One region of the Paenibacillus sp. J22P51 genome, then DNA from elsewhere that is predicted to be linked to it. Evidence: riboswitches for the same ligand, from Rfam matches in the RefSeq annotation. Region 1 holds a riboswitch; each other region holds the start of a gene.
What was found. A riboswitch is a leader RNA that binds a small molecule or an ion and turns the genes downstream of it on or off. The one in region 1 is predicted to bind cyclic di-AMP.
Positions count from the first base shown of each region.

Region 2: it holds a riboswitch for cyclic di-AMP, as region 1 does, so the genes downstream of both, AC58QC_RS23865 (C40 family peptidase) here and AC58QC_RS17505 (CAP domain-containing protein) in region 1, are expected to answer to the same signal.
Region 3: it holds a riboswitch for cyclic di-AMP, as region 1 does, so the genes downstream of both, AC58QC_RS20705 (APC family permease) here and AC58QC_RS17505 (CAP domain-containing protein) in region 1, are expected to answer to the same signal.
Region 4: it holds a riboswitch for cyclic di-AMP, as region 1 does, so the genes downstream of both, AC58QC_RS11880 (ABC transporter ATP-binding protein) here and AC58QC_RS17505 (CAP domain-containing protein) in region 1, are expected to answer to the same signal.

Region 1 covers NZ_JCAUAZ010000007.1:258,839-263,789, forward strand. The annotation lists gene AC58QC_RS17485 (glycerophosphodiester phosphodiesterase family protein) at 1-438, shown strand, start outside; gene AC58QC_RS17490 (DUF84 family protein) at 513-1,043, opposite strand; gene AC58QC_RS17495 (DUF4362 domain-containing protein) at 1,242-1,679, shown strand; gene AC58QC_RS17500 (hypothetical protein) at 1,735-2,196, shown strand; cyclic di-AMP (ydaO/yuaA leader) riboswitch at 2,297-2,430, shown strand; gene AC58QC_RS17505 (CAP domain-containing protein) at 2,436-3,086, shown strand; gene AC58QC_RS17510 (hypothetical protein) at 3,232-3,693, shown strand; gene AC58QC_RS17515 (SRPBCC family protein) at 3,792-4,247, shown strand; gene AC58QC_RS17520 (Imm7 family immunity protein) at 4,263-4,676, shown strand; gene AC58QC_RS17525 (group-specific protein) at 4,696-4,951, shown strand, end outside.
Region 2 covers NZ_JCAUAZ010000014.1:24,199-29,149, forward strand. The annotation lists gene AC58QC_RS23855 (M1 family metallopeptidase) at 1-1,937, shown strand, start outside; gene AC58QC_RS23860 (hypothetical protein) at 1,983-2,801, shown strand; cyclic di-AMP (ydaO/yuaA leader) riboswitch at 2,968-3,106, shown strand; gene AC58QC_RS23865 (C40 family peptidase) at 3,110-3,580, shown strand; gene AC58QC_RS23870 (MSMEG_1061 family FMN-dependent PPOX-type flavoprotein) at 3,741-4,352, shown strand; guanidine-I (ykkC/yxkD leader) riboswitch at 4,417-4,519, shown strand; gene AC58QC_RS23875 (DMT family transporter) at 4,605-4,925, shown strand; gene AC58QC_RS23880 (YdeI/OmpD-associated family protein) at 4,939-4,951, opposite strand, start outside.
Region 3 covers NZ_JCAUAZ010000010.1:100,924-105,874, reverse strand. The annotation lists gene AC58QC_RS20720 (arylamine N-acetyltransferase family protein) at 1-516, opposite strand, end outside; gene AC58QC_RS20715 (polysaccharide deacetylase family protein) at 678-1,589, opposite strand; gene AC58QC_RS20710 (YqkE family protein) at 1,601-1,861, opposite strand; gene AC58QC_RS20705 (APC family permease) at 1,913-3,748, opposite strand; cyclic di-AMP (ydaO/yuaA leader) riboswitch at 3,849-4,000, opposite strand; gene AC58QC_RS20700 (GNAT family N-acetyltransferase) at 4,210-4,644, opposite strand; gene AC58QC_RS20695 (MFS transporter) at 4,828-4,951, shown strand, end outside.
Region 4 covers NZ_JCAUAZ010000004.1:211,813-216,763, forward strand. The annotation lists gene AC58QC_RS11855 (N-acetylglucosamine-6-phosphate deacetylase) at 1-247, shown strand, start outside; partial or broken gene AC58QC_RS11860 (alpha-L-rhamnosidase-related protein) at 348-587, shown strand; gene AC58QC_RS11865 (hypothetical protein) at 657-827, opposite strand; gene AC58QC_RS11870 (hypothetical protein) at 1,030-1,212, shown strand; gene AC58QC_RS11875 (antibiotic biosynthesis monooxygenase family protein) at 1,544-1,873, opposite strand; cyclic di-AMP (ydaO/yuaA leader) riboswitch at 2,161-2,325, shown strand; gene AC58QC_RS11880 (ABC transporter ATP-binding protein) at 2,440-3,324, shown strand; gene AC58QC_RS11885 (ABC transporter permease subunit) at 3,330-4,127, shown strand; gene AC58QC_RS11890 (ABC transporter permease subunit) at 4,154-4,948, shown strand.

The sequences.
Region 1 (4,951 bases):
TTACTCGTTGAAACGTTGGCTAAGTTATCGCCAGAGCGTCGGAGCCAATTGACGATCTATGGCGGGAATGTACCTGTTGCGATAGTGAAGGAAAAGCTGCCTGACATGCGCGTAATATCAATAGATACAATGAAAAGCTGTCTACTCCCTTACCTTTCCTATGGGTGGACAGGTATTACACCTGCTGCGTGCGAGCATATTCAAATTCATATACCAGATAAGTTAGCACCGTTGCTATGGGGATGGCCGAACAAGTTTCTAAACCGGATGGTTAAAGTGGATACGAGAGTTATTGTGGTTGGTGGAAATGGGACTGAGTTTTCAACGGGGTTTGATACTTTGGCGGATGTGGAGCGGCTTCCGGCATCGTATTCAGGTGGAATTTGGACAAATCGGATTGATCGGATTGCGCCTTTATTTAAGGAGAAGAACCGATAACTAGAAGGGCGACCCAGTAGAAATATCTACTTGAGGGAAGCCCTTTTTCTCTTGTACGCTATCTTCGCGCAACCTTACTTATAAAAAGACGACTGAAATGGTGTCAACGCCGCAATAACCGCATCTCGAAAAACATCACTCCGCGTAATTCGCCCATCGCTAAACAAGCCATATGCGCCCTCTTTGTGATTGCTCCCTACGGTGCTGCTCAATTCATCAATAATATGACGCAGCTCGGTGCCGCCTTGCTTCAATCTCTCGCCAATTGTATTGGGGATGGGAAAATACAGACCTTTGCCGACGAAAAGCCGCTTCCCGTCCCATGCTGCACAAACGGAGAAGAGATACCATTGTTTCGTATGGACCTCGTCGTAGGAAAGTCCACCTTCTAGACCAAGCCCAATATCTGCACCGGGCTCAGCGTTAAGCACACGTTTCGCCCGATTGATGGCACCGAGGACGGTTTCGTCTTCTGTCATAGGCTGATCGGACACACCGGAAGGGACGGAGTGACAGATCGGTTCAATACCAGAAGCCAAGACCACGGCAGCTCGTTTGGCTTGATTGTGCGTACCTAACGCAATGCTTATTTCTTTTTTCAACATATGACACCACTCCTTGTAAACGTACTGCGAAAGAACGTGATTATTTAGCACTAGTATACCATGGTTTTAATTCAGGCATGGTAAATGAGGTATTGGCTTGATGACAAGCTTGAGATTTCAAGCTTATTTTTTTGTTTCAAAACATTTCCAGTAGCGTTTGCGTCAAATCAGTAGATGGAACGGTTAGGGGGAACAGAAATGAAAATAAGGTACGGTCGAATGTTGTTCGTATTGAGTTGTTTGTTGCTTAGTTCATGCTCGGATTCGAGGTACGATATAGACAAAGGGACCGCAAAAGGAGACGTCATTAATATTCATGGCAGAATCATTAATCTTGATCGTTTCAATCAATTTTTGAAAAACGTTGAAGGGCACGTTGAGAGTCAGATTCGGATCATGCAAATGACCATTGAGGGGGATCCGATTTATTATGATTTTGCTTTTAAAAAAGATAAGATTTCTTATACTTATGATAATTCAGAGGACAAACATGGCAGCAAACAACGACTGAAGACGGAATGTACACGTATTGTTTCTGAGAAAGTAGAACGAGGTGTTTCATATAAGCTGGATGGTTGTAAGGATGTTGCGATTGGGGAGACTTTTAGCTTTGTGGCAGCGGGTAGTGGGGGATAGTGAGATTAATTCGAGGAGAGAGATAAAATGAAAAAGTTTTTGCTTGGGTTGACCTGTGGAATACGTACCTATTCGTTTTATCGGCGAGGGGTTAGGATTAGGCGTTTCATACAATTCACGTGATCATGTTATTTCATTGATGAATGAACCAGCAAGCTTTGCAGACGAAACGGCTAAAAAGGTATGGCAAATCCAATATCGATTGAACGTTGGGAATGATCAAAAATACGTAAGAGAACTTCTTGGTAATCCTGCGGCTGAACGAACAAATGATGATAAGCAGCAAGCTGTATGGCGTTATGATATTTTACCTTCCGCAGACTATCAGTACTTAGGGCTAAATATCGATCTTAAAGGGATTGAGCAAGGGGAATTAGGTGGACAGATAGTCTTAACATGGTCAGATGAAGGGAAAGTTGAGAAAGTTGAACTTTGGTATTCACAAGGGAAAGATAGACAAATCTATACTTATTTTATCTATCCGGACGGTTCAACAGCTGGGGCTAAATACGAGTAGATTATGGTGAATAGGAGTTAACGGGATCTAAATGGAAAATTTTGAGTCATGTATTCATTGATTTCACATGATACAATCTTTAAGATCCATTTTGGATCAAAAACTTAGAAGGCCGAAGCTTTTATGAAGCACGGGGGACCCAATCTTTGGGGTGAAGCCGCAATCTCGCGGCCGGGTGATTACTCTTTGATCCGAATCCGACAGCTAACCTCGCAGGCCGCAAAAAGGAGAGGTTTATTTTGAAACGTTACAAAAAGCTTGTAGTTACTGGTGCACTAGGTTTGACCGTCCTTATGGGAGCGAATGCGGCATTTGCTGCAACGGGAACTCATACGGTAGCGGGCAACGATACCATGTGGTTAATCTCCAAGAAGTACGGCGTTAGCCTATCTTCACTTATTAAGGCAAATCCTCAAGTTGCCAATCCCAACGTTATTTGGTCGGGGATGAAGCTCAATATTCCTGGAAGCACAAGTACAACTGCACCTGTCAAACCACCGGTTACGACTGCGCCTTCGCAATCTACTTTTGCAAGCCAAGTGGTTAACCTTGTTAACCAGGAGCGTACTAAGGCTGGACTGAAGCCTTTGGCCAGTAACAGCGCATTAACCGCGATGGCATTGGATAAAGCGAAAGATATGTACAATAACGGGTATTTCGATCACACATCACCAACCTACGGCTCTCCTTTTGATATGATGCGCTCCTACGGCATTAGCTATTCCTATGCGGGTGAAAACATCGCTAAAGGTCAACAAACGCCACAAGCCGTCATGACAGCATGGATGAACAGTGCAGGTCATCGTCAAAATATTCTAAGCCCCAACTTCACTCAAATCGGTGTTGCCTATTATAACGGTGAGTGGGTTCAGGAGTTCATTAGTAACTAATGAGTAATGAGTATTGCAATATTAAATACAGCAATAAATCGCGGCAGCCTTCCATTGGGAGGCTGTTTTTTATTTATAACAAAGTCAAAGGAGATTAGTTATTCTTGTCGAATTGGGTTTTATCTGCGGGATTGGAGTTTTTGCTATGCCTAAATCATTTCTACATTCAATATCAATCGTTGTCATAATGGGATTAACAGCATGTGAATCGTCCGTCGTTCCAGCTGAATTGCTACCAACTGCAAGTTCGGCTATTGTAACACCCATTTTGCCTAGCGCTTCACCACAAAATGTAACCAATGTGAAACCGAAGTCAGTTGAAGAAATTATGGACTTTCTCGTACAGAATGTAGATGAAATAAAGAAATACAAACAAATGATAGAAGAAGCCAATATATCAAAAGTCATATTTTTAAGTGATGGTTTAATAAATATCCCAGAAAGAACAGGAAAGTATTACGATTTATACATAGGAGAGAGTTTCAGTGATCATGTTGTTAGGTGGCAAACGTTTTATGTCAGTGAGGATATGAAAGAGATTCTTATTGTGGATGTAATTACGGGTTATAATTTAACCTTGGAAGAGTGGAGAAAACGCGCTCAATGACTTAACCTTACCGTAAGAAACGTATGGTTTTCTGGTTATTCTTTGCTTTTCACTCTTACTATCAAATATGTAATCAAATGAATCAAGAGGTGCAACCAGTGATAAAGGTATTCACAGAAATTGAAATTGAAGCAGCGATTGATGTTTGTTTTGACATGGCAAGTAATATTGATATACATACGCAGACTGTCTGGCCTCACACCAAGGAACGAGCGATTGCTGGAACAACAACAGGCATGATAAGCGGCGGGGAAACGGTCACTTTTGAGGCGCGGCACTTTTTCATTAGGCAAAGACATACTTCACTCATTTCAAATTACGTTCGACCCTATCGCTTTGTTGATGAAATGCTGCAGGGTACTTTCAAAAGTATGAGACACGAACATGAATTTATTGATTTAGGTAATCGAACCTTAATGAAGGATACCTTATATTTCGAAGCTCCATTGGGCTGGCTCGGATGGGTAGTTGAGAGAGTTGTCTTAAAGAAATATATGATGAGATTTTTGACATATCGGAACGAACAGTTAAAGATTTTAGCTGAAAAAGGTTAGGATAAGGAGCTAGCTATGTTCCAGTTTAATGGTTGGGCTGTTTTAAGGTATCACACACATGATACCGATTCCAGACTGCAAGATCTTAGGATCGCTGAGTTGAAAAGCTTAATTTCTGAACTTGATGTGGAAAAGCTAGTCACGCTTAAACAACGTAATGGGCATGACTCTGTTCTTATTTCCGGGATGCACAATCATCGCAGTGATTATGTGATTGAGTTATTTCAACAAATTGGTGAGATAATGCCGGGCTCCTATGGACTACTTTATATTCAAGATGATGAAGACTTTAGTGAGCAGCACGACAATTCCAATTGCTTCGTAGTATGGAAATTAATACGCGGAAATTTAACTAAGGAGAAAGACGTCTATTTGTCTTCTGTAATCCCTACGCTTGAAGATCCTTTTGACGAGAGTCGATTGGATTAACTAGATTGGAGGTATCCAAGTGAAATTCTACATCGCATCTAGTTTCAAGAACGTCGACAATGTACGAAAAGTCGCACAACGGTTGAAGTCACGGGGATGCATACAAACCTTCGACTGGACGGTTCATACAGGTAATGCTACTCTTCAAGTGCTCGCGGAGATCGGTCAAATAGAGAAAGAAGCTGTGTTGAATGCAGACATATTCATCATCATGCTACCGGCAGGCAAGGGAAGCCACGTAGAAATGGGACTTGCTTTAGGTGCTAGGAAGACAA
Region 2 (4,951 bases), on a different contig from region 1:
CCGGCGCAGTGTTACTAACGAACACCTTGCTCCCCTCCACACCAAGAGGGACTGTTCCTGTCGTCTCTAAAGAGGTACCTAATGTTAAGACACCGGACATGCAGCCTGCAGATAATGGCAAACCAGTAGAAACCTCAACACCACTTAGTTATCGGATTGCCGAATATCACATGAACGTTGCCTACACACCAGAAACGCAGCAGCTCCAAGGGCAACAAACGCTCACGTGGGAAAATCCAGGATCTGTTCCTGTACAAGAAATTTATCTGCATCTCTATCCGAATGCTTTTGCTTCAAAGAAAACGACGTTTATGCGCGAATCCGGCGGAAAGCTGCGGGAGGATGAAGCGAAGGCCGAAAGCGGCGGAAGCATGGAGCTGTTATCAGTGAAATCAGATACTGGCGATGATCTCACCAAGCGGATGACGTTCGTGCAGCCGGATGACGGCAATAAGGACGACCATACGCTGCTCAAAATCCCTTTGCCTAAACCTGTAGGATCAGGAGAACAAGTAACCATCACAACGGAGTTCCTTGTTAATCTGCCTGCAGCCTTTGCCCGAATGGGGTATGTGGATGATTTCGTTATGGCAGGGCAATGGTTTCCGAAGGTAGCTGCTTACGAACGCAAGGGCACAAGAGGACGTACGGAGCCTGGCTGGGATCTTCATCAGTACCATGGCAATTCCGAGTTCTATGCCGATTTCGGCATGTATGATGTGAAAATTCAGGTACCCGCAAATTACATTGTGGCGGCCACTGGCTTTCCTGTAAAGCCTGCTGTGACGGACAATGGTATGAAGACGTACCAATTCTATGCCGAAGATGTCCATGATTTCGCTTGGTCGGCGTCTCCTCATTTCGTCTATGTGGAAGAGCCCTTCTCCGCCCCACAAGTTCCTGGGGTCAAAATCAAGCTTTATCTCGATCCCAATCATCAAGATTTAAAGGATCGTTACATGTATGCTGCCAAAAAAGCGCTATCGCGCTATAGCCAGTGGTACGGAACGTATCCGTACTCAACGCTTTCCATCGTTGTACCACCACCTGGCGGGAATGGCGCCGGCGGCATGGAATATCCGACCTTGGTCACCGCTTGGGGCGCCAACGACAAAGATCCAGACTTAGAACTGGAACGTGTCGTCGTCCATGAGATCGGTCACCAATTCTTCTACGGGCTTGTCGCCAGCAATGAATTTGAGGAAGCTTGGCTCGATGAAGGCTTCACCTCTTATGCAGAAGATAAAGTCATGGAAGCTGAATATGGCGATGCGCCTAATTTGCCTGTCGAATCCAGCTACGTCACCTCACCAAATGGGCTGCAGAAGGACGCATGGGCCTACACAGGCCATGATCAATATGCGGAAAATGTGTACACACGCGGCAAGCTCGTACTGAAAGCGATTGAGCAGCAGGTCGGCACCAAAGTCATGGATAAAATTATGAAAACCTATTTCCAAAGATGGCAATTCAAGCATCCCTCGACGAAGGATTTCCAACAGGTTGTGGAGGATGTCAGCAAAACGAAATGGGATGATTTCTTCAATCAGTATGTGTACGGCGAGATGATGATGGATTATTCCGTCGCGAGTGTCAACGTTCGGCCTCAGGGCAGTAAGGGATCCGAGACTTACGAAAGCACGGTTCGCATTGTTAAGCATGGCGGCAACTCGCCGGAGGTGCCGATTCTGTTCCATTTTGCAGATGGCACAACGCTTGATAAAACATGGGATGGCAAGGAAGGCAGCATCGAATTCAAATTAACGCATACATCCCCTGTAGACTGGGTGCGAATCGATCCTAAGTACACGCTCATACTCGAAAATAAGCACATCAACAACTTCTATCAAACACATTTAAATACTAAGTGGCAAATTCGGTGGAATCTCGGCATTATTCAACTCCTGCAAGCCATATTCGGCTCAGTAGCCTGGTAAGGACTTGGCTTACTTCTTATGACAAACTCTGAGGAGGGACCCTCGTTGGCCACCTATATCAAATCCGGCTTCAGGGCAGCTATGGCGCAGCCTTTTGCCACCATTATTTTATTCCTATATCAAATGGGTTGGGGTATTCTCCTGTATAAGCTTGTGCAGGGAATACTCATCCCCCTCATGCATCGTTTCCCTGGCGCTGAGCAGCCCAAACAGGCATTGCAGATCTTTCTAGCTGAAGGCCAGTTTCAGTTACTCAAAACAGATCTTAGTTATTCTTATCTATGGTGGTTCGCTGCTCTCTTGTGTGCCCGCATGCTGCTAACCCCCCTCTTAAATGGTGGTGTTTTCTATTCACTAACACACGTTCACCAGAATGCTGGTTACCGTTTCTTTCGCGGGATGAAGCAGCTCTTGCTCCCTTTCCTGCTTGTGTATCTTATCCGGATCGCACTTACCCTGCTTCCACTCATCTGGATATTCCCCAAAGCCACTTATATTCTAGGGCATAGCACTTCCTACGAGCAGGTTGTTCTCAAGCTTCTGCCCTGGATTCTCAGCTTACTGGTCTACGGATTTCTCCTTCAGCTTCTGTTTATGTATGTCCAATTCGCGATCGCAGCCAAGTTAGGTATCACATCGACTGTCATCTCTTTCTTTCGACATTCGCTGCCGATTGTCGGACTTGCCATTACCCTTTTACTCTTTTCAGGACTATTGGCAGGGGTCACGGTCACCGCCACCTACCTGTGGGCAGGTCTAGCAGCGCTAATCATTTACCAGCTGTACCCCCTCTTCCACATTTTCATCCAAATCTGGGGTATTTCCTCCCAATATCAGCTTCTTTCTGCCAAAATATCCAATTAATATCCAGCAAAACAGCGAATAGGCAAACATTCTCCCCTTCTCATTGAGAAAGGGGCTTTTTTTTGTCTTTTTTCCGAACTATTTCACTTATTTTCAGCCTATTTTTCAAACATAAAAGAGGAATTTCATTTTTTATGACGAATAAAAAGGACTAGCATCAAAAACCAAATATTTCATGCCGAATTCCTCAGTTTATGGGGAAACGGGGGAACCACTCCGGGTGAATTGATCTTGCAAGACAGGGATCATAGGGAACCTTCAACCGAACCCTCCAGCTAACCTCGTAGGCACCGGAAGGAGACAAGCAGTTGAAGAAAGTTGTTGGTCTTGTATTTAGTCTTGTTTTGTTTTTGAGTGTTAGTGTAGGAAGCGTTTTCGCAGCATCCGATATGGATAAAGCGGTAGACGAGCTTGTAGGAACTCCTTACAGATGGGCAGGAACGACAACCAAAGGATTCGATTGCTCTGGTTTCACGTCCTACTTGTTCGGCGAGTTCGGCATCGATATTCCACACAGCTCCAAATCACAAAACGGCGAAGGCTACTGGGTTGACAAAAAGGATCTTCGTAAGGGCGATCTTGTATTTTTCAACACGGATGGCAGCGGTATCTCTCATGTAGGGATGTACCTCGGAGACGGTGAATTCGTTCACTCCGCTACGAATCAAGGTGTTGTTAAGAATAAGTTGAGCGAATCCTATTATGCGAAGCGATATGTATCCGCCAGACGAGTTCTGTGGGATGATATCTACAATCAACTAACTGCTGAATCCAAGTAATGTTCTCGGCACAGATTGAAGCCCTGCAAGCTTAGCTCGTAAGAGCGGCTTGCAGGGCTTCATTCATTTGAACGGGTGTATCGGCGTATACTAGAAAGTAAACAAGTTGAGTACACAAAGATTAGTAATAGCCCTGGGCTTTGAGGAAGGATTGGCTGGTATGGACACCACACAAAATAATACAACACCCCCATTTCCCGGTATTATACGATCCATCGACGAGATTAGAGCAGATATTGGGGAGCCGCATCCTGCGGTTCAACATAAGGTTATCAATCAAATCGACGAGCACGCACGTGCATTCATCGCAAAATCGCCTTTATTCTTCTTCTCTACGTCGAATGCGAATGGCTCGAGCGATGTGTCCCCCCGCGGGGATGCTGCAGGATTCGTACGGGTTTTGGATGAACGCCGCTTTATCTTCCCAGAAAGACTTGGCAATCGCCGACTAGACTCGATGCAAAATCTGCTAACCAACCCGGAAGTCGGCCTCCTGTTCATCATTCCAGGTGTTGAGATGGTACTCCGCGTCAATGGTCGCGCTTGGCTGACGAAGGACGAGGAACTGCTGTCGACTATGCAGCTGAACGGGAAGTCACCGATCGCCGCTGTCGGCGTCGAAGTACAAGAATGCTTCGTGCATTGCAGCCGCGCGCTCAAGCTGTCGAAGATTTGGGATCAAGCTACGTGGGTATCCGAGCAGGAACAGCCGGACGGAATGGATATGTTCCGTGCGCATGTCGCGTTGAACGGGATTGCTTTGGAGGAGTAAGGTAAAGAGCAATTATACAAAATGTGTAACTTGACATAATATGTTAGCCAGCCTATAATAACGGCATGTCGTTTTCTAGGGTTCCGCGGTGCGCAAACACCGGCTGGTCCAAGGGAAAACACACAGCGGATACGCTGTGGTCACGGAGGGAGAAAAGCCCGGGAGTCTATCGCAGCAGTGCGATATTCCCGGGCTTTTCTTTGTTTTTTTATGGGACTGGCGACATAATACCTACATGAAGGAGTGTTCATTATGGCATGGTTATATTTAGTCATTGCAGGTGTGTTTGAGGTGGCATGGGCCATCTCGCTGAAATTTTCCAACGGATTTACACGGCTCGTTCCCACTGTTATCACAATTCTCGGGATGATCGTTAGCTTTTATTTCTTAGCCTCGGCCACGAAAACCTTGCCCATCGGAACGGCTTATGCCGCTTGGACAGGAATCGGCGCCGTCGGTGCGATTATCATTGGCACACTTTTCCTCAACGAGCCGATCAGCTTACTGCGTATCCTGTTTATGGTCTTGATTTTGGTCGGTGTGCTTGGACTGAAATTCACATCCGGGCACTAGAGCGTGTCGACTATTAGACCCCACTC
Region 3 (4,951 bases), on a different contig from region 1:
ATTCCATCCGCTGTCCTTCTGTTCGCAAAGCGCCCAGCCATAATAGGGATCATTTTCGAGGCGGTAGAACTCTTCTCCTTGTTGCTGTACAAGACCTTCGATCAAGGAAATCGGTCTGCGGGGTACTATCCCGCCTACACCAACATCGCACAGATAGTTGACGCCTTCGGCTTCTACCTTCAGGACGTGATGGCGCCTTTTTGGTGGAAGATCAGTGCCGTCGCGCCAAAATCGGGCAACCAAATCAGTAACCGTGTAACCAAGTTCCCGCAACAGCCAGCCGAATAAGGCATTTAACTCAAAGCAGTACCCGCCGCGCTGGCGTAATACAATCTTATGATATAGATCCTGCGGATCCAACGATAAAGCTTTACTCTCCAGAATATCCAAATTCTCATATGGAACCGTGTACAGATGTCGTTCTTGCAGATCGCCAAGCGTCTTTGCGCTGCCATCAAGTGAACCATTAAAACCGATGCGATCGAGATAGCTCTGAATCTGATTGTTTTTACTAATCAACGTTACTACACCGTCCTTAAGCGTGTTGTGTAATTCTAAATACCCATATTATCATTATTAAATATTTTAGGATGATCTCCTGCTGCTAGTAACGCAGCTTTCTTGGCTATTTCAAAGAAAAAGGCATATTTGTAGGGCATCTTTCCACCGGAACTCTATTAGAGTCCTTTAGTATCTATAGAAGCGAGCTGCACAAATCGAAAACCTGCTTTTCGCAGCTCTGGTATCGCTTTGATAAATCCCTCGGCTGTATCTTTCTCTGGATGGTTCATATGGGCGAGTACGATAGCGCCGCTTTGCGCCTTGATTAGTGCTCTGTACACCTGCTCTGTGTTGTAGGTTGCGCCTGCATCGCCGAGCACGTTGTACCCTGCAATTTTCAAGCCTAGATCATGAACGACAGACGCTGCAACATCATCGTAAAAGGCAGTACCCGAACGGAAAAATAAGGGCCGTCTCCCCGTCAGCTTCTCAATCTGATCCGCATTGTCCTTCACTTCATGAATGACATCCATGACGTTCTTCGTTCCTGCGATGCCATAGGCCGGCTTGCCGCTCACGGATAAGGGCCTGTGCTCAGTTCCGTGATTTTCGATCTCAAACAACGGATTTGCCGCCAACGCTGCAAAAATACCCGGTTGGGCGGCGATCCATCTCGCATTGATAAATAGCGTCGCCGGGATATTTTCCTTGATCAAATAGTCGATCAGTTTCTCATCGTAACCGCTGCCTTCTGTTCCCCCGCAAGCATCGAAGGTCAAGGCTATGACTCGTTCCTCCGTTACCAAATGCGTTTGCACACCAGGGACATTCTCCCCCCATTTGGTTGGAATGCTTGCTGCGTAGCGGTCGATCAGATTCTTTTCCAGCGATGCAAATGCCGGGACGGACGTGGGATCTACCAAGTCTGATGAGGCTGTAGACGCCGAGCCGGTTGGCGTCGGTGTCGGTGTCGGTGTTGGTGTTGCCATAACTACTTGAGCAGAATCAGGCAGTGGCGTTGTTAAGGCAGCCGATCCCACACACCCTGCAAGCGCTATCATCGCACTTAAAAATAAAAGGAGGCACATCGTGCGCCCCCTCATTTGTGTTTCCGCCAATCCAATTTACTTTTCTCCAGCTGATAAGCAAAATCATTTTCAAGGCGCTTCTCTTCCGCCTTGCGAGCCGCCTCTACCCTGGCCCTCTCTGCGTCCTTCTTTGCTTGCTCTTCCGCTTTCATCGCGTCAGCCTGGGCTTTGAGTCCTTCCAAAATTTCCGGACGCAGCAGATCCTTCAGGGTTGCTGGTTTATCTTGCACGCTAGCCGCAGCTGGCGTCATTTTAGCTTTCTTTTTCACCATAATAAGGTCACCTCGTCTACATGTTCTCCCTATTATTGTACACGTACACGTCTATTGGTGTAAATGATACGGCACTGTCGCAACAACGATATCCTTATCGGCTTGAAGCTTCGAGCGGATACGCGCAGCGGACTGATTATGGAGCAGACGGTGCCACCATTTTTTCGGCATGAATTGAGGGAGAATAACCATGATAGACTGCTTCTCTGATACGTGCGTGTCGATTCGGTCAATGAATTCAGCTAGCGGCTTCAGGATCGTTCTATACCGTGATTTGAACACAACCAGTCGAACACCTGGATCCCAGATCTGCCACTTCTCCTGCATCGATTCCTCATCTTCATCCGAGAAGGAGACATAGAAGGCGATAACGTTAGGCGAGAGTGACTTCGCATAGTTCAGCGATTGCTCTACAGCACGGTGAATCCCAGCCACGGGTACGATAATGACGGGTTCTTTGGTACAAACGCGGTCTTGTGTGATATCAATGCGCAGCTGGTTGGCTACGTCATCGTAATGGTGACTGATCTTCGTAATTAACCAGAGTAGAATCGGTGTCACGATAATGACGATCCAAGCACCCTCGCTAAATTTAGTCACAGAGAAAATGATAAGAACTGCAAAGGAGACGATGCCGCCAAGGCCGTTAATGATTAATTTGCCGATCCAGCCGGATACGCGCTCCTTTAACCATTTACGCACCAAACCCGCCTGAGCTAGTGTAAAAGATAAAAATACGCCGATCGCATAAAGCGGAATAAGTGCATCGGTCTTACCCTTAAAGCCAACCAGTAGAAAACTTGCCAGCACGCCAAGCGTGATGATGCCATAATGATACGAAAGTCGATCCCCACGGAATGAGAACATGCGCGGGAAGTTCTTGTCTTGGGCCATGATCGACGCCAAGATGGGGAAGCCATTAAAGCTCGTATTGGCCGCCAGCACTAGAATTAGCATTGTAGCGATTTGGGTCGCATAGTACATAACGCCACGGCCAAAAGCTTGCTCCGTCACCATCGACAGAACCGAAGTGTGCCCATTATGATCTGGGGCAATCCCATACCCTAAGGCGATCAGCGTTACACCGCCGAAGACGATCGCCAACAGGCCGCCTAAGGAGAGGAGCGTACGTTTGGCATTTTTGACTGATGGCGTTCGGAAATGCGGAACGGCATCGGAAATCGCTTCGATTCCCGTTACAGCTGAACAACCAGACGAGAATGCCTTAAGAAGTACGAATAAGGTTAATGAGTTCGTCGCTGCGCTTGGTGTGAAATCAATGGCATGCGTATTGAGTGAGCCCGTCATTAAATCGAAGATACCTTTACCCACTAACAATAGAATACAAAGGATGAAAAAGTACGTCGGAATCGCAAAAACTGTGCCTGATTCGGAAGTGCCTCGCAAATTAATCCAGACCATAATCCAAACCAGAAAGATGGTAAGCGGAACAATATACGGTACTGCAGAAGGAAAAGCCGAAGTAATCGCCTGCACACCTGCCGAGATCGAAACGGCCACGGTCAAGGTATAATCGATCAGCAGTGAGACACCTGTTAGTCGTCCCCATACCATTCCTAAATTTTCTTTGGTAACCATATAAGCGCCGCCACCCATAGGGTAGGCCTCAATCACTTGCCTATAGCTCAACACGAGCAATAAAATCAATGCGATGATCGAAATCGCAATCGGCAAGGAGAATGCAAATGCAGCAATCCCCACTGTTGCGAGTTCTAACAGAATTTGCTCCGTCCCATACGATACAGAAGATAAGGCATCAGAAGACAGGATGGGGAGCGCTTTCCAGACAGGCATTTTCTCCGACTCAATCTCACTCGACTTTAGCGGCTTACCAAACACAATTTTCTTCAATGAATCACTTGTCATTTCGTGGTCGTTCCTCCAATTAAAGCTAATCTCATAGATCTCATTTGTAAAATGGACGCAAAAAAACACAAGGATCGACCTTGTGTTTTAAACACATGTTCTCCTTTCTCACGATCGCTTACGAGGTTAGCTGCCGGGTTCGGGCCGCGAGAAATCTGCCCTAAAAGGTACATCATATCAGTACCATTATTCACCCCATGTTACTCGTGGTTCCCCCGCTTTTCTTAAAAGAAAATTAAGCGAAATATTCAACTGTTCATGTACGTGTTGAATACTACTCTCTTCTACCAACATAGTAAAGGTGGGAATAAACGTAAAAAGCTCTCTTCCACCTCGTGATTCCCCCAATAATTCGCTTACAATTACCTGATTCGTTGATTATCTTCCATTTTCGTAGGGACTCGAGGTATTTTGTGAAAAGTGGCGTGCTAGAACGAACATACCAGGTTAAAACGAAGTAATTAGTTGGAAATACTCCAGTTCATGGTGTAATTCACCCAATCCACGCGAGTTCCACCCCTTTTATCAAAAAACTGTTGTGCACGATGATTGTCCGGTGCGGTGATCCAAGACATGTAGGCATAGCCGTTTTCCTTGGAGTAGCTTTGGCATTCCCGGAACAAGTCTTCTTCCACAGTAGTTCCCCGAAATGGTTCGAGAAGGAACAGGTCGTTCATGATCGTAATGGGACTAGCCTTCATCGTACTCCATGCAAAATACAGAGTCGCAAAGCCAACGAGCTCGCCTTCTTTTACGGCAACAAACTGAATACCGCCTTGTTCCTGAAGTAAGGTACTGATCAGACGATGGATATCAGCGGACTCGGGCCGCGGCTTCTTATAAAAGCCTACAATATAGCCAACCATCAGCTCTTTTAATGCCTCCAAATCTTTCATTTCTGCCTTTCTTATCGTATGTTCCACTAGATTACCCCCCTGCATTTTATGAATAATAATACATTTTAACGAATAAATATTCAATCATCAACTAATTTTAACCATGGCCAATTCATTGACACACCGTAACCACCATGCTAAACTGTAACAAAATGTATTATAGTTTTAGATCGGATGGTGAAAATGTCAAACAACGCAATCACTTCTAATAAAGGAACTACGCACGCTCAATCAGAGTTACCTAGCCGCTTACGAGAAACTCCTGTCTCCTGGTTGCTCTGTTTTACCATTGTACTGGTGATCATGA
Region 4 (4,951 bases), on a different contig from region 1:
TGAAGAGCTGCTTGCCGGTTCTGTTACGCTGCTAACCGACGCCATTTGCCATCTTACGGAACGAGGTCTCGCGAATTTTGAAATGGCGTGGGAGATGGCATCGCTTCGGCCAGCTGAGCAAATGGGCCTGTCTGCAGCGATGGGACTTGCGGTAGGAGCACCTGCAGATTTGGTTACGTTCCGAAGATTAGGCGCCAAGATTGGGGTCGAACGGGTATACAAGGCAGGCGTACCAATAATGGACTAATAGTATCGCATCGCCATATCGTAGTGGCAGTAATTCTCCTTGTTTGCACAAAATTAGAAAAGAGCCAGCAAACTCTTGAGTTTGCTGGCTTCTTGCATTTCATATGTACCATTGGTATGTGGATAAATGCCTGCTGGATGAGCATTATGAGACGATGGTTCACTATGTTAATTATTTAGCGAGTAAAGCAAATCATCATGTTCTGAGCCATGGATTTGGAGATTGGGCAGATGCGGGTCCTAATCCACCTTTTGCGCAGAATACCCTGGTGATGGAGATGAAGAGAGTGATTGCACGGTCATTCGAATTCACTCTGGGAAGTATTAGGTTTGAAGTGTAGCTTGTTTCATTTTCGCTTAAAAGGCTGCTCTTCCCATCAGTAGTGAAGAGAAGAGCAGCCCCACAGAACTCAAATCTGATTTTTGGGAATACCATTTAAACTTGGGACGGAATCAGCGGCATTGCTGCTCGTTAGCGTTTGCTCTTCTTCGAGGAAACTGGCATTATTCTGCTGATTGTGTTTCTTATCTGCTCGGTTATCTTCACGGTCATACTTTGGATCAGCTTCATTTTTGGGCAACGTGTTCACCTCCATCGTCGTTAGTATGAGACGATGGTTTTCATTTTATCCCAGTTTCCGATTTAGAACTGGAGATCTTTTTACTTGGCAGTGTGTTCATTTTCCAACCTTTTTTAATCATTTGGTTAATGGCGTGAATAAGGTTGGAAAATAGCCTCATAATATAGCTGGAAGTCGATCTTGGAAAAGGAGGATAATTACGATGACATCAAATAGAGGACAGCAAGGAGCTCATGGCACTGGACAAATTGTTAAGCAATTGAACAATCAAGCAGAAGCCGCGGAGCAAATTCAAGGAATTAATAAGGTTGATCAAGAAATTAGTGCAGCCGCAAACGAACATAGTACAGAACTAGATGAAATAATCAATCTTGATAACAGCTAATCAAAGCCATCAAAAAAATAGGCTGACTCTGTATTCCAATTACTTGAGATAGGTGGGCTAAGATATGACAAACCAAAAAAAGAGTGTAAAATCAGCCAAACAAAGAAACCAAAAACCAAACCAAAACAGTAGTGAAAAAAGCGAAGGCAGACAATAAATAGTTGCTTTCAGAGACAAAGCGAAAGCCCGGGGGAAAGCATCCCCGGGCTTTTTCTACTAACTAATCTACATTCCTCGACGCTTCCACCAGAATGATGCGATTATGCAGTATTATACTCACGTACACGGAGATACCAACGTGATTGATGCGATTATGCAGCATTTTCCTTGGCTAGAGAGTGACTCTTTTGAAATTCGGAAAAGGCCTGTCTGCTTCAGGCAGCGACGAAAGGCTTACCATCTCGGCAACTTTCATCATGTTTTCCCAAATCGGCCATACTTTTGGGGATGTATGCGCTTTGTCCTTGGCCTCCTCGGATAACCACTCGAATATTTCAATAAGAGTGCCGTCTACAGATTGAAGCGTTACCGGCGGAAAATCCGTGATAAGCCCTTCTTCGCGAAGCATCGGGACGTGTCCTTTGACAATCTCGGCTAGCTCGGCTTCTTTACCCGGTTGGGGGCGGTACATGGCCATAGTAAACATACTTGAATTAGACATTAGAATCCTCCGTCAAAATGAAAATATAACCCATTTATTGGAGTAAGTATATCAGATGGATTCCATCGTTTCCAATTGATGTGATCGTCCTAGGCAGGCGACTTCACAAAGCCGTATTCCCTAAGGAGCATTAATAGGTAGCAAAGTATGGGATAATCAACGTCACCATTAAATGAATACGCTTTCATTGACTCCTGAAGTCAAATAAGCAAAAATTAAAGGCGAATCTAGGTTTTACATTCTATATAGAACGGCGTAAGATTCATTACGACAAGTTGATTTTTTGCAAAAAGAAACCACTTAATTCCCAATGGGAAACGGGGGAACCAACCGGAGCCATCCAAGTAACATATGGCTTCACGGGGTGAATCCTGATGCTCGCAAGCATTAGGTAGGACGCTCTCAAGTCCGAATCCGACAGCTAACCTCGTAAGTGCATTGAGAGAGAACCGCACCCTCGCCTTCTTATTCTGGAAGTCCGAGAGTAGAGATTCTCTACTCTTAGGGCTTCTTTTTGCTTGCCTTCAACCTGAAATTTTACATAAATTCCATAAGGGGGCTATACCATGCATGCCATTGAAATTAATAAATTGACCAAGACCTATGGGAATTCAAGAGGCATTACAGATGTTAGTTTTTCGATCGAGGAAGGAGAAATATTTGGTTTTATTGGACCGAATGGTGCTGGGAAATCAACAACGATTCGAACGCTGCTGTCTCTGATTTTTCCAACAAGCGGTAGTGCCAAAATTTTCGGGAAAGACTGCATTCAGTTTGCGCCTGAGATTAAGAAAGAAATCGGCTATTTACCGTCAGAAGTTTTTTATTATGACAACATGAAGGTGATCGACCTACTAAAGTATTCAGCCAGCTTCTACAAGAAGGATTGCACAAAAAGAATGAAAGAGCTAGCTGAAATTATGGATCTTGACGTTACGAAAAAAATCGATGATCTGTCTTTGGGAAACAAAAAGAAAGTGGGCATCGTTCAAGGGCTGCTGCACGATCCTAAGCTCATTATCCTTGATGAACCGACAAGTGGACTTGATCCGCTCATGCAGCAGAAGTTTTTCGAATTACTCGAACAACAGAATAAAAGGGGAGCTACGATTCTTTTTTCCTCTCATATATTGAGTGAAGTTCAGCGACTATGTGATCGAGTCGCGATAATAAAGGAAGGTAGGATTGTGACGGTTGAGAAGATCAGCACGTTAAAAGAAAACAATTTCAAGAGATTTAAAATTGATACGGCACAAGCGCTCGACCCTAATTTCTTCAAGATGACCGGGGTTAATGACATTGATGTCCAAGGCCTGACAACTAGCTTCTTATTTAAAGGCAACATTAATCAAGTGATGAGAAAAATTGCTGAAATTGAAATTGATAATCTTTGGATCGAAGAGCCTGATTTAGAGGAGATCTTTATGCACTACTATGAGAAGGAGGCTTAAGTGGAATGAATATTTTTCTTCATGAATTGAGAGCTTATCGGAAATCCACGATCACGTGGACGTGTTCCTTAATTGCTGTCATCGTCTTATTCCTATCCCTTTTTCCGTCTGTCTCTAAGGATTTCGCTGAATTTTCTTCGATATTAGAAGGGTATCCAGAAGGAGTCAGGAAAGCACTTGGTATTGAAATCGAGACCTTTGGAACCCTGTTAGGTTTCTATATGTACATCTTTATGTACATTACGCTTTGCGGAGCCATTCAAGCCATGGTTCTGGGAACGTCTATAGTCTCCAAGGAAGTTCGTGAGAAAACAGCAGACTTTCTTCTTACGAAGCCCGTAACGCGTACTAAAATTTTGACTTCCAAGCTATTAGCGGCAGTTGCTTCTTTAGTGATCACGTGTGTTATCTATATAGGTGCAGCCTATATGATGGCGCTTCAAGTAAAAACGGTTGATTTCGATGTGAACATATTTCTCTTGATTTCACTCACGTTACTATTTATCCAGTTCATGTTTCTAGCCATAGGATTCATCATTTCAGTCGTTTTTTCTAAAATTAAAGCCGTCTTATCCGTCAGTCTCGGTACGGTGTTTGCCTTTTTTGTTATCGGAATGGTCGTTGCCGTAGATGGTGAGGGGGCGAAGCGCTATTTCTCGCCATTTAAATATTTTAATGGGAAATACATGCTTGAGCATGCCAGCTATGAAGCACCTTATGTAATTGCAGCCATCGCGATTATCGTCGTTTCGATTGCGGCCTGCTACTTCATCTATACGAAAAAGGATGTTCATGCCGTATAAACGCGGGTGAGAGGAGGGAACAGCCATTGAATATTTTTTGGAGAGAAATGAAAACGTTTCGGAAATCGATGATTTTTTGGAGTCTAGGGCTCATTTTTCTAATAGCAAGTGGCATGAACAAGTATCAAGCAACGGCAGCTAACGGACAGATTAATGATCTTATGGCGGAAATGCCGAAATCCCTCCAAGTAATTATGGGAGCAGGTGCGTTAGATTTATCGAAGGCTAGCGGCTATTTTGGGATCCTAGTCCTATACTTCTTTTTAATGGCAACGATACATGCTGCAATGCTTGGTGCCAATATTATCGCGAAGGAGGAACGGGATAAGACGGCAGAGTTTTTATTCGTGAAGCCTTTGTCCAGACATGAAATCATCACGTATAAGCTGCTAAGCGCTTTAGTGAACATTTTTATTTTTAATCTCGTTTCATGGATTTCGAGTATGTTGATTGTTGGGGCTTACAGCAAAGGTGAGGCCGTTAATGGTGATATCACAATCGTCATGCTGGGTATGTTTATTTTACAGCTGATCTTTCTGGTCATTGGAACATCCATTGCAGCCGTTTATAAAAATTCCAAAAAGGCTGCCTCGCTTTCAACAGGCATCATGCTCATCACGTTCATATTATCGATTGCCATTGACTTCAATGAAAAGTTGGACTTCTTGAAATATGTAACCCCGTTTAAATATTATGAAGCGAAAAATATCATGTATGGCGGTGGATTTGATGCCATTTATGTCATTATTTCGGCAGTCGTAATTGCCGGCCTAACGGTTGTCACTTATGTTTCCTTTAATAAACGAGATTTGCACGTATAGGGA